Regions from separate parts of the Streptomyces sp. NPDC057280 genome, predicted to be linked through region 1. Evidence: riboswitches for the same ligand, from Rfam matches in the RefSeq annotation. Region 1 holds a riboswitch; each other region holds the start of a gene.

Region 1 (2,190 bases):
GGCAGGCCGGATCGTCCGCGGCCGTCCTGCTCACGGCCGGCACCCCCGGCAAGCGGTTCGCGCTGCCGGGTGCCCTCATGGTGATCCACCAACCCTCGCTGACCGAGCCGGTGGAGGGGCAGGCCAGCGATCTGGCCATCCGCGCGGCTGAGTTGGGGCGCGTCCGCGACCGTCTGGAGGAGATGCTCGTCCAGCACACCGGGCGCAGCCGGGAGCAAGTCACCGAGGACATCGAGCGGGACAAGATCCTCACCGCTCAAGAGGCCCTGGAATACGGCCTGGTGGATCAGATCATCCCCAGCCGCAAGGCCTCGCGCCCCGCGCCCGGCACCCGGTGAGCGGACGATGCTGCCACCCGAACTCCCGCCGCTGCCCGCACTGACGCGCGCCGAGGGCGAGTTGATCGACCGTTATCTCGACGTGGTCGACCTGCTGGGCCGGATCAACCCGGCGCACCACGGCGACACCTACCGCGGGCTGCGGGCCGCGCAGGCGCTGGTCGCCAAGGCGGCCGAGCTGCGTGACGCGCTGACGCTGATGCACCAGCGGGGTGAGACGGAGCTGCATGCCGCAACCCTGGCGCGGGCGCTGCGCGTCCTGGACGGTGAGCGGCGCACGGCGCGGGTCACGGTGCCGCCGCACGTCGGCAGTTGACGCGGAAGCGCCCGGTCCGGACCGCCGACCGGGACGGCGAGGCGTCCGGACCGGCTTTCAAACGGACCAAAAGACGTACCCCCGTTTGGAGTAGTCGCCCGTCGTTCTGTGGGGCCGTCAGGGTTGCACAACGCGCGTAGCCCGAGGCCGGAATGAGACGTTCCGTCGCTGGTCCGAGGCTCCTCGACCCCCTCGACAGTCCCTCGAACAGAGGAGTGTCCACCCGAACGGGTGAGTGGTGAGTAACGCCACAAATCCCCGATTCCATTGGGTTTTTCGGGTGTCCGTGCGTGAAGATCCCTGTCTGACGACAAGCCCCCGCCGCAGCGGCGGGGCGATCCGGGTGGACGCCGAGTCCTGCCGCCACCCGGATGACCGGTCGACAGGAGTGGATCGGCAGGAGTGGAGGACCCAAGCACGACGGGTCGCCGGAACAGCGCTCAACGGCCGTTCCGAGCAGCCCTTGGGGTGAAGCCGCAGTACGCGGCCGGGCAACTTCGCCAGCCCGAATCCGACAGGTCATCCTTCACAGGCGGCTGACGAAGGGTTGCGCATGTCTGCGCTCAATCGTGTCCCGTCGCTGATGGCCCGAGCCGGTACCGCCTCGGCCCTCACCATCGCCGCAGTGGGCGGCTCCATCGTGGTCCCGGGCGTCGCATCCGACGCCGAGGCCGCGACACCGGCGACGAAGGCACTCCAGGTCGCGGCTTCCAAGAAGGGCTCCCCGTACAAGTGGGGCGCCGCGGGGCCGCACAGGTTCGACTGCTCCGGGCTCACGCTGTACTCGTACAAGAAGGCGGGCAAGAAGCTGCCCCGGACGGCGGCCCAGCAGTACAACAAGACCCGCCACATCTCGGCCGGCAGCCGCAAGGCCGGCGACCTCGTGTTCTTCCACTCGGGGTCGAGCGTCTACCACGTCGGGATCTACGCGGGGAAGGGGAAGATCTGGCACTCCCCGAAGAGCGGGGAGGTCGTGAAGCTCCAGAAGATCTGGACGAAGAGCGTCTGGTACGGCCGGGTCAAGTGACCTTCCCGCGGGGGCGGCGGCGACCTGACCCGCCGCCGCCCCCGCGGGGCCTCAGGCTGCTCCCCGGTCGAGGGCGAGCAGCGGTTCGAGGAGCAGGACCACGCCCAGCACCGTCAGCGCGGTGCCGGTGACGCCCGCGACGAGCCGCGCGGCCCGCGGCCGCCTGAGCCACCGGCCCAGCCGGTCCACCAGCAGCGCCACCGCCGGGAACCACACCAGGGCGAGCACCACCACGATCAGCGCCAGCAGCAGCGTCCGGGGCAGCGCGGCCGAACCGTCCGGCACGAACTGCGGCAACAGGCTCAGGAAGGTGACGGGCGCCTTCGGATTGAGGGCGTTGGTGACGAACCCCTGCCGAAGAGGCCGCGCGGAGCCGCTCCGGGCGTCCTCAACCACCGTGTGCGGACCGCTCAGTGAGCGCAGGGACCGTACACCCAGGTACAGCACATAGGCACCGCCCAGGAGTTGGAGCGCACGGAACAGTGCCGGTACGGCCGCCAGGACAGCGG
Region 2 (2,190 bases), on a different contig from region 1:
TGGACCGGGAGTTGGCCGAGACCGCGCTCGGCAAGATCGAGGCCGAGGTGGGGCAGGTGTACGCGGCCGTGGACCAGGACGGGGTCGACGGGCTCACGCTCATCGAGCCGGGGTATCTGATGCCGCACCCGACCCTGCCCGCCGTGCGGGTGGGCCGCCGCGACGACCTGTGGTGCGAGCCGATCAGCAAGGTGCTGCTGCGCCACCCGGCCCTGTCCGACGACGAGTTGGCGGCGACCGCGCGCGGAGTCGTCGGTTCCCTCGCGACGGTGACGATGTCGGGCCCCGGCACGGTCGAACTCCAGCCATGCGGCATCACCAAGGCGACAGGCCTCGCACTGGCCGCCGATCACCTCGGGCTGGGCCCGCGGGACACCCTCGCCTTCGGCGACATGCCCAACGACATCCCGATGTTCGACTGGGCGGCCCACGGCGTCGCGATGGCCAACGCCCACCCCGAACTCAAGGCCGTGGCCGACGAGGTGACCTTGTCGAACGAGGACGACGGCATCGCCGTCGTCCTCGAAAGACTTTTCAACTAGCCCCCGGCGAAAGGCTGTTCAACCAGACCTCCGTGAAAGGCTTTTCAAGCAGCCGTCGGCGGGGGACCGTGCAACCAGCCCTCGGCAGACCTCAGTAGGCGCCGTACACGTTGTCGATCGAGCCGTACACCGCGGCCGCGTAGTTGCAGGCCGCGGTGATGTTCGCGACCGGGTCGTAGGAGTCCCACGACGTGCCGGCCACGTGGTACGCGTTGAACGTCGGGTCGATCACCTGGAGCAGGCCCTTGGAGGGCGTGCCGGCGGCGGCGTTGGAGTCCCAGTTGTTGATGGCGTACGGGTTGCCCGAGGACTCGCGGATGACGTTGCGGTAGATGCCGTCGTACGTGCCGGGAATGCCGTTCTGCGCCATGACCTGGAGCGAGGCGCGGATCCAGCCGTCGAGGGTGTTGGAGTAGCCGAGCGAGGTGGCGGTGACCGTGGTCGTGGTGGCCGCGGACGCGGTGGTCGCGCCGACGACGGGGAAGGCGAGTGCGGCGACGGCGGCACCGGTGACGGCGAGCTTGCGGGACAGGCGCATGACGAATTCCTCTCCGGCGCCTGCGAGGTGAGCTGTCGGGTTCGGGCGGGAGCTGCCCGGCCATGCCGAAGAAGGCATGACTTCACCCCGAGCCGTACCGGTATGTCCGAAGACGTCCGGCCCGGCGACTTACCTGGGTCCCCCGCTCCTGCCGTGAAGTTCTCTGAGTGAGGTGAGCGGTCTACGGGTGGCGGCAGGATTCGGCGTCCACCCGGGCCCGGAACGTATGCGACTGCACATGTCCGAAACAAGTACCGGATTCACAGATCGCACCTGTTGACCTTGGTGTCCGGCTTGTGTGCCCCGGAATTCCGGGGTTTTCGGGCAAGGTGAGGACAGGGTGAAGTGAGCCAACTCACCGTCGGGAACGAGAGTGGCAAATCGGGCAATCAACCCTCAACTGGCAGTTAACCGGCGGTCCGTGGAATCCGCTTCTCCCAGGTCCGGTGGAAGACCACCTCGCCGCCCTCGGTGCAGATCACCTCGTTGGAGGTGAGGAACTCGGCCGCCTCACAGGTGATCTCCGAGCGGGTGCGGACGGTGGTGTCCCAGCCCAGCTCCGGCCGGTGCAGCCGGATCGACCAGTCCGAGCGGGCGCGGGCCGACAGCGGGTCCGCCTCCTGGATCGTGTACGTCTCCAGCGCGTCCTCGGTGAACTCCAGGCCGTCGGGGTAGAAGCGGGTGCCGCCGTAGCGCGGGTCGACCTCCAGCCGCCACTCGCCCTTGGCGACGTCCCGCACGACCAGCCGCTCGGGGCGGGGCTCGTCGAGGGTGGCCGGGACGTTCACGCCCAGCGGCTCGGCCTGCTCGGGCTCGGCGAAGCCGATGCCGGTGTCCGTGCCCGTGCCGATGCCGGTGTCCGTGCCGATGCCCGTGCCAGTGCCAGTGCCAGTGCCGGTATCGGTGTCCGGGTCCACGTCACGTGCCCTGACCGGCAGTTCGAGGAAGCTGCCCGCCGGGTCCAGCGTGAAGCCGGCCTCGGACTCGGGCTGCGGCCAGATCCACGGCCAGTACGCGGAGGAGACCGCGAGCCGGATACGGTGCCCGGGCGGGAAGGCGTGCCCGATGCCGTTCAGCTCGAAGGCGACCTCCCCGGTCGCCCCCGGCTCC
Region 3 (2,190 bases), on a different contig from region 1:
TGCCCAACTCCGCGGAGTCCGGCTCGTCGGACGACGCGTCGGGTGCCGGTTCCACCGACGCCTCCCCCTCGCCCTCCACCTCCACCGCTACCGATGCGGACAAGTCCGCTAAGTCGGACACCTCCGGCTCTGATCCGGCCGCCTCGCAGTCGCCCGACGGCTCGCCCACGGTGCCGGCGAATGAGGTCGAATCGGACAACTCCTGGCAAGTGGGCGGCTCTTCGAACCTCGTCGACATCGGCGCCCTCGGTGGCGACGGCAAGAGCGACGACAAGGGCGGCAGCGAGGGTGGCGCCGGGAGCGACACCAAGGGTGAGACCGGCACCGGCCGGCACCGTGGCGCGAGCGCCGACGAGAAGGCGTACACCGTCCGCGAGGGCGACACGCTGGCCTCCATCGCCGACTCCCTTGGCCTCGACGGCGGATGGCGTCACCTCTACGCCGTGAACGAGAAGGTCATCGGCTCCGACCCGAGCGCCATCATGCCCGGTCAGACCCTCGTAGTCGGGGCTGAATAGGGCGAAAACCGGCGGGAGTTCACGTCACGCTTCGCGTTGAATGTCCGGTTTGGCGAAAGTGTGGGATGAGTCTCAGAAGCCCTGATCGTCTTTGAAATCCCCCGGGTTCCGTGTCTACGGTCAACACCGCTCGTCACCACGAGCCCCGGCTGTCGCAACGCCGAATCCTGCCAGCGGCCGTCCGGGAACAGTCGTCGCGTCAAGCGCCGTAGGCAGGAGCGGGGGACCCAAGGTAAGCGCCGGGCCCAGCAGTTCACGCTGGACCGGCTTGGGGTGAAGCCGCGCACCGCGAGGTGCGCGACCGGGCAACTCAACCGGCCCGAACCCGACAGCTCACCTCGCAGGCGTCGGTGAGGGGATCCACCATGCTGTTTTCCGGCAAGGGCAAGCACCGTCGTCCGTCCAAGGCCACCCGCGCCGCCGCGCTCGCCGGCGTCACCGGTGTCGCCATCGCCGCTCCGCTGATGGCGGCCGGCAACGCCTCCGCCGCCACCGCCTCCGAGTGGGACGCCGTCGCCCAGTGCGAGTCCGGCGGCAACTGGTCCATCAACACCGGCAACGGTTACTACGGCGGCCTGCAGTTCTCGGCCTCGACCTGGGCCGCGTACGGCGGCACCGCCTACGCCCCGCAGGCCAACCAGGCCACCAAGGCGCAGCAGATAGCCGTCGCCGAGAAGGTCCTCGCCTCCCAGGGCAAGGGCGCCTGGCCGACCTGTGGCGTGGGCCTGTCCGGTGCCGCCTACAACGGCGGCGGCAGCTCGTCGTCCTCCGGTTCCTCCAGCTCGTCGAGCAGCGACAGCACCCGCTCCTCCGAGCAGTCGACCTCCCGCTCCTCGGAGCGCACGGCCGCGAAGAAGACCGTCACCACCCCGACCGGCAAGAAGGTCAAGAAGGGTGACGGCGAGTACAAGGTCGTCAAGGGTGACACCCTCAGCACCATCGCCGCCGAGCACCACATCAAGGGCGGCTGGGCGAAGCTCTTCAAGCTGAACAAGGACATCGTCGAGGACGCCGACCTCATCTACCCGGGTCAGCAGCTTCACCTGAAGTAGTCCCGGGCCGCCGGCCCCACCTGAAGTGACACGGGGCTCGCAGCTGAACCACAGCGCCCTCACATCCGTGGTCCTCATACTGAAGGCCTCGTGAGGGTCCCCCCGTCCCCACGGGCTCCCCGCTCCGGTGCGTGTTCCCCCGTACGCACCGGGGCGGGGTTTTTTGTGCCGGGATTCTCGAACCGTCTTTGTTCCATTCGGAAACAATTTACGATCGGTTCTGTCCACGGGGCGGTCCACGCGGTGGCCGATCGCCCGGAGCCGGTTAGGCTCGTCTCGCAGAGTCGCTGCGGCAGTGCCGTAGCCGCGTCACATCCCAAGAAGGAGATGCTCGTGCCGTCCATCGACGTCGTCGTAGCCCGGGAAATCCTGGACTCCCGAGGCAACCCCACGGTCGAGGTCGAGGTCGGCCTCGACGACGGCAGCACGGGTCGTGCCGCCGTCCCCTCCGGCGCCTCCACCGGCGCCTTCGAGGCCATCGAGCTCCGCGACGGTGACCCGAACCGCTACCTGGGCAAGGGCGTCGAGAAGGCCGTCCTCGCCGTCATCGAGCAGATCGGCCCCGAGCTGGTCGGCTACGACGCCACCGAGCAGCGGCTGATCGACCAGGCGATGTTCGA
Region 4 (2,190 bases), on a different contig from region 1:
TGGGCCTCGGTGCGCCGCTGGGCGGCCCGGGAGGCGCCGAGCGGCTCCAGGAGCATCCGCATCTCCAGCAGGTCGGCGGCCTCCTGCTCGGTCGGTTCGGCGACGCACGCGCCCGCGTGCCGCCGCGTCACCACGAAGCCCTCGGCCTCCAGGGTGCGCAGGGCCTCCCGGACGGGGACACGGGAGACGCCGTAGCGGCGGGCGAGGAGTTCCTCGGTGAGGCGGCTCCCGCGCTCGTGGACACCGGAGACGATGTCGTCCCTGATCGCGGTGCATACCGAGTGCGCCGGAATACGCATGACCGACCTCCGCTTTAATCCCCGTGAAACGTCGACGATTGACGTGTGTTCAGTGACTCTATTGCAAGGAACGGGAATTTCCGATGGCGGACCGGAATCCATGGATATTTTTTGGACAGCAAGGTGCCGAAAACGGTGAAACCCCGGCTCGGTGAGCCGGGGTTCCGGGAGATCTTGCGGTCCGTCGGCGGAGGGCGGACGGTCACGCCGCGCCTCTGACGGTCACGCCGCGCCTCAGACGTTCACACCGTGCGAGCGCAGGTAGGCGACGGGGTCGATGTCCGAGCCGTACTCGGGGGTCGTCCGGGCCTCGAAGTGGAGGTGCGGGCCGGTGACGTTGCCGGTCGCGCCGGACAGGCCGATCTGCTGGCCCGGGGTGACCGTCTGGCCGACCGAGACACCGATGGACGACAGGTGACCGTACTGGGTGTACGTGCCGTCGTTCATCTTGATCACGATGTTGTTGCCGTACGACCCGCCCCAGCCGGCCTCGACGACGGTGCCGGAGCCGACCGCGTGGACGGGGGTGCCGCTGGCGGCGTGGAAGTCGACGCCGGTGTGGCTGCCGGAGGACCAGACGGCGCCGCCGGCCTTGTAGCCGGTGGAGATGTACGAGCCCGAGATCGGGGCCACGTAGGTGTTGAGGCGCTTGCGCTCGGCGGCGGCCCGGGCGGCGCGCTCCTTGGCCTCGCGCTCCTTCTTCGCCTTGGCGGCGGCCTTCTTGCGGGCCAGCTCCTCGGCCTTCTTCTGGGCGGCCTCTTCGGCGGCCTGCTCCTGGGCGGCGGCCTGGGCGTCGATCTGGTCGGCGACCGAGTCGCCGATGGTGATGACCGGGACGATGCCGGTCTGCTCGACCGCGGGCTCCGCGGCGAGGGCCGGGGCGGCGAGGGTGCCGATGACGCCGGTGGTGGTGAGGGCCGCGACTCCCGCCACGCGGGCGGTGCTGCGCTTCATCCGGCTCGGGGCACGATGCTTCCCGGTGGGGCGCGTGAACGCCATGTGGAGGCTGATCCTTTCCTTCCCTCTCGCCTACCGGGTTAGCTGACGGGTTCGGAGCAGGAAGGTCTCCTACGGACCCCCTCGCTGACGCGCGGGCGTCCGATTCACCCCAGGGACTGCGTGGGTCCCCGGCTCCCCTGGCTCGCGCCGTACGGGGACTCGGCGATGACTGTCCGGTGCCGCGGGTGCGGCGCACTGCCTGACGGACAGCCGGGATGACGCTAAGGGGGGTCACTTTCAATCCCCAAACGGATCAGGCAGTTTGTAGCACATCCCACAGGGCAAACAGGCAACCAGCCTTCAATTCATTCCTATTCGGACATTAAGGGGCCCTGGTGACGCTTCCGTCACCAGGGCCCCTTCACGCGCGCGTGCCGCTGCCGTGCTTCTACTCGGCTGTCACCACGCTGACTTCGCCGATTCCGAGGGCCTCCACGGGCTCCTTGATGGCGGCCGCGTCGCCGACCAGGATCGTCACCAGACGGTCCACCGGGAAGGCGTTGACGGCCGCCGCGGTGGCCTCGACGGTGCCGGTCGCGGCGAGCTGCCGGTACAGCGTGGCCTGGTAGTCGTCGGGCAGGTACTGCTCGACCTGGTCGGCCAGCGTGCTCGCCACGGCCGCCGCCGTCTCGTACTTGAGCGGGGCGACGCCGACGAGGTTCTGCACGGCGACGTCACGCTCGGCGTCGGTGAGCCCCTCCGCCGCGAGGGTGCGCAGCACCGTCCACAGGTCGTCCAGCGCGGGACCGGTGTTCGGGGTGTCCACGGAGCCGCTGATGGCGAGCATCGCGGCACCGGTGCCGTCCGGCGCGGACCGGAGGACCTGCCCGAACGCCCGTACGCCGTAGGTGTAGCCCTTCTCCTCGCGCAGGACGCGGTCCAGGCGGGAGGT

What was found. Region 1 has a riboswitch for cyclic di-AMP ahead of ACFUO4_RS24700 (C40 family peptidase). Riboswitches for the same ligand answer to the same signal wherever they lie in the genome.
Region 2: it holds a riboswitch for cyclic di-AMP, as region 1 does, so the genes downstream of both, ACFUO4_RS19415 (transglycosylase SLT domain-containing protein) here and ACFUO4_RS24700 (C40 family peptidase) in region 1, are expected to answer to the same signal.
Region 3: it holds a riboswitch for cyclic di-AMP, as region 1 does, so the genes downstream of both, ACFUO4_RS29595 (transglycosylase family protein) here and ACFUO4_RS24700 (C40 family peptidase) in region 1, are expected to answer to the same signal.
Region 4: it holds a riboswitch for cyclic di-AMP, as region 1 does, so the genes downstream of both, ACFUO4_RS10120 (M23 family metallopeptidase) here and ACFUO4_RS24700 (C40 family peptidase) in region 1, are expected to answer to the same signal.

Annotation. Positions count from the first base shown of each region.
Region 1 is NZ_JBHUYR010000004.1:184,721-186,910, reverse strand. It holds gene ACFUO4_RS24710 (ATP-dependent Clp protease proteolytic subunit) at 1-338, shown strand, start outside; gene ACFUO4_RS24705 (hypothetical protein) at 346-654, shown strand; cyclic di-AMP (ydaO/yuaA leader) riboswitch at 993-1,204, shown strand; gene ACFUO4_RS24700 (C40 family peptidase) at 1,208-1,681, shown strand; gene ACFUO4_RS24695 (LysE family translocator) at 1,733-2,190, opposite strand, start outside.
Region 2 is NZ_JBHUYR010000003.1:206,802-208,991, forward strand. It holds gene ACFUO4_RS19410 (HAD family hydrolase) at 1-542, shown strand, start outside; gene ACFUO4_RS19415 (transglycosylase SLT domain-containing protein) at 634-1,080, opposite strand; cyclic di-AMP (ydaO/yuaA leader) riboswitch at 1,085-1,269, opposite strand; gene ACFUO4_RS19420 (CocE/NonD family hydrolase) at 1,488-2,190, opposite strand, start outside.
Region 3 is NZ_JBHUYR010000005.1:455,461-457,650, forward strand. It holds gene ACFUO4_RS29590 (transglycosylase family protein) at 1-518, shown strand, start outside; cyclic di-AMP (ydaO/yuaA leader) riboswitch at 713-880, shown strand; gene ACFUO4_RS29595 (transglycosylase family protein) at 884-1,570, shown strand; gene eno (phosphopyruvate hydratase) at 1,898-2,190, shown strand, end outside.
Region 4 is NZ_JBHUYR010000001.1:2,246,647-2,248,836, forward strand. It holds gene ACFUO4_RS10115 (GntR family transcriptional regulator) at 1-299, opposite strand, end outside; gene ACFUO4_RS10120 (M23 family metallopeptidase) at 534-1,298, opposite strand; cyclic di-AMP (ydaO/yuaA leader) riboswitch at 1,311-1,473, opposite strand; gene ACFUO4_RS10125 (pitrilysin family protein) at 1,687-2,190, opposite strand, start outside.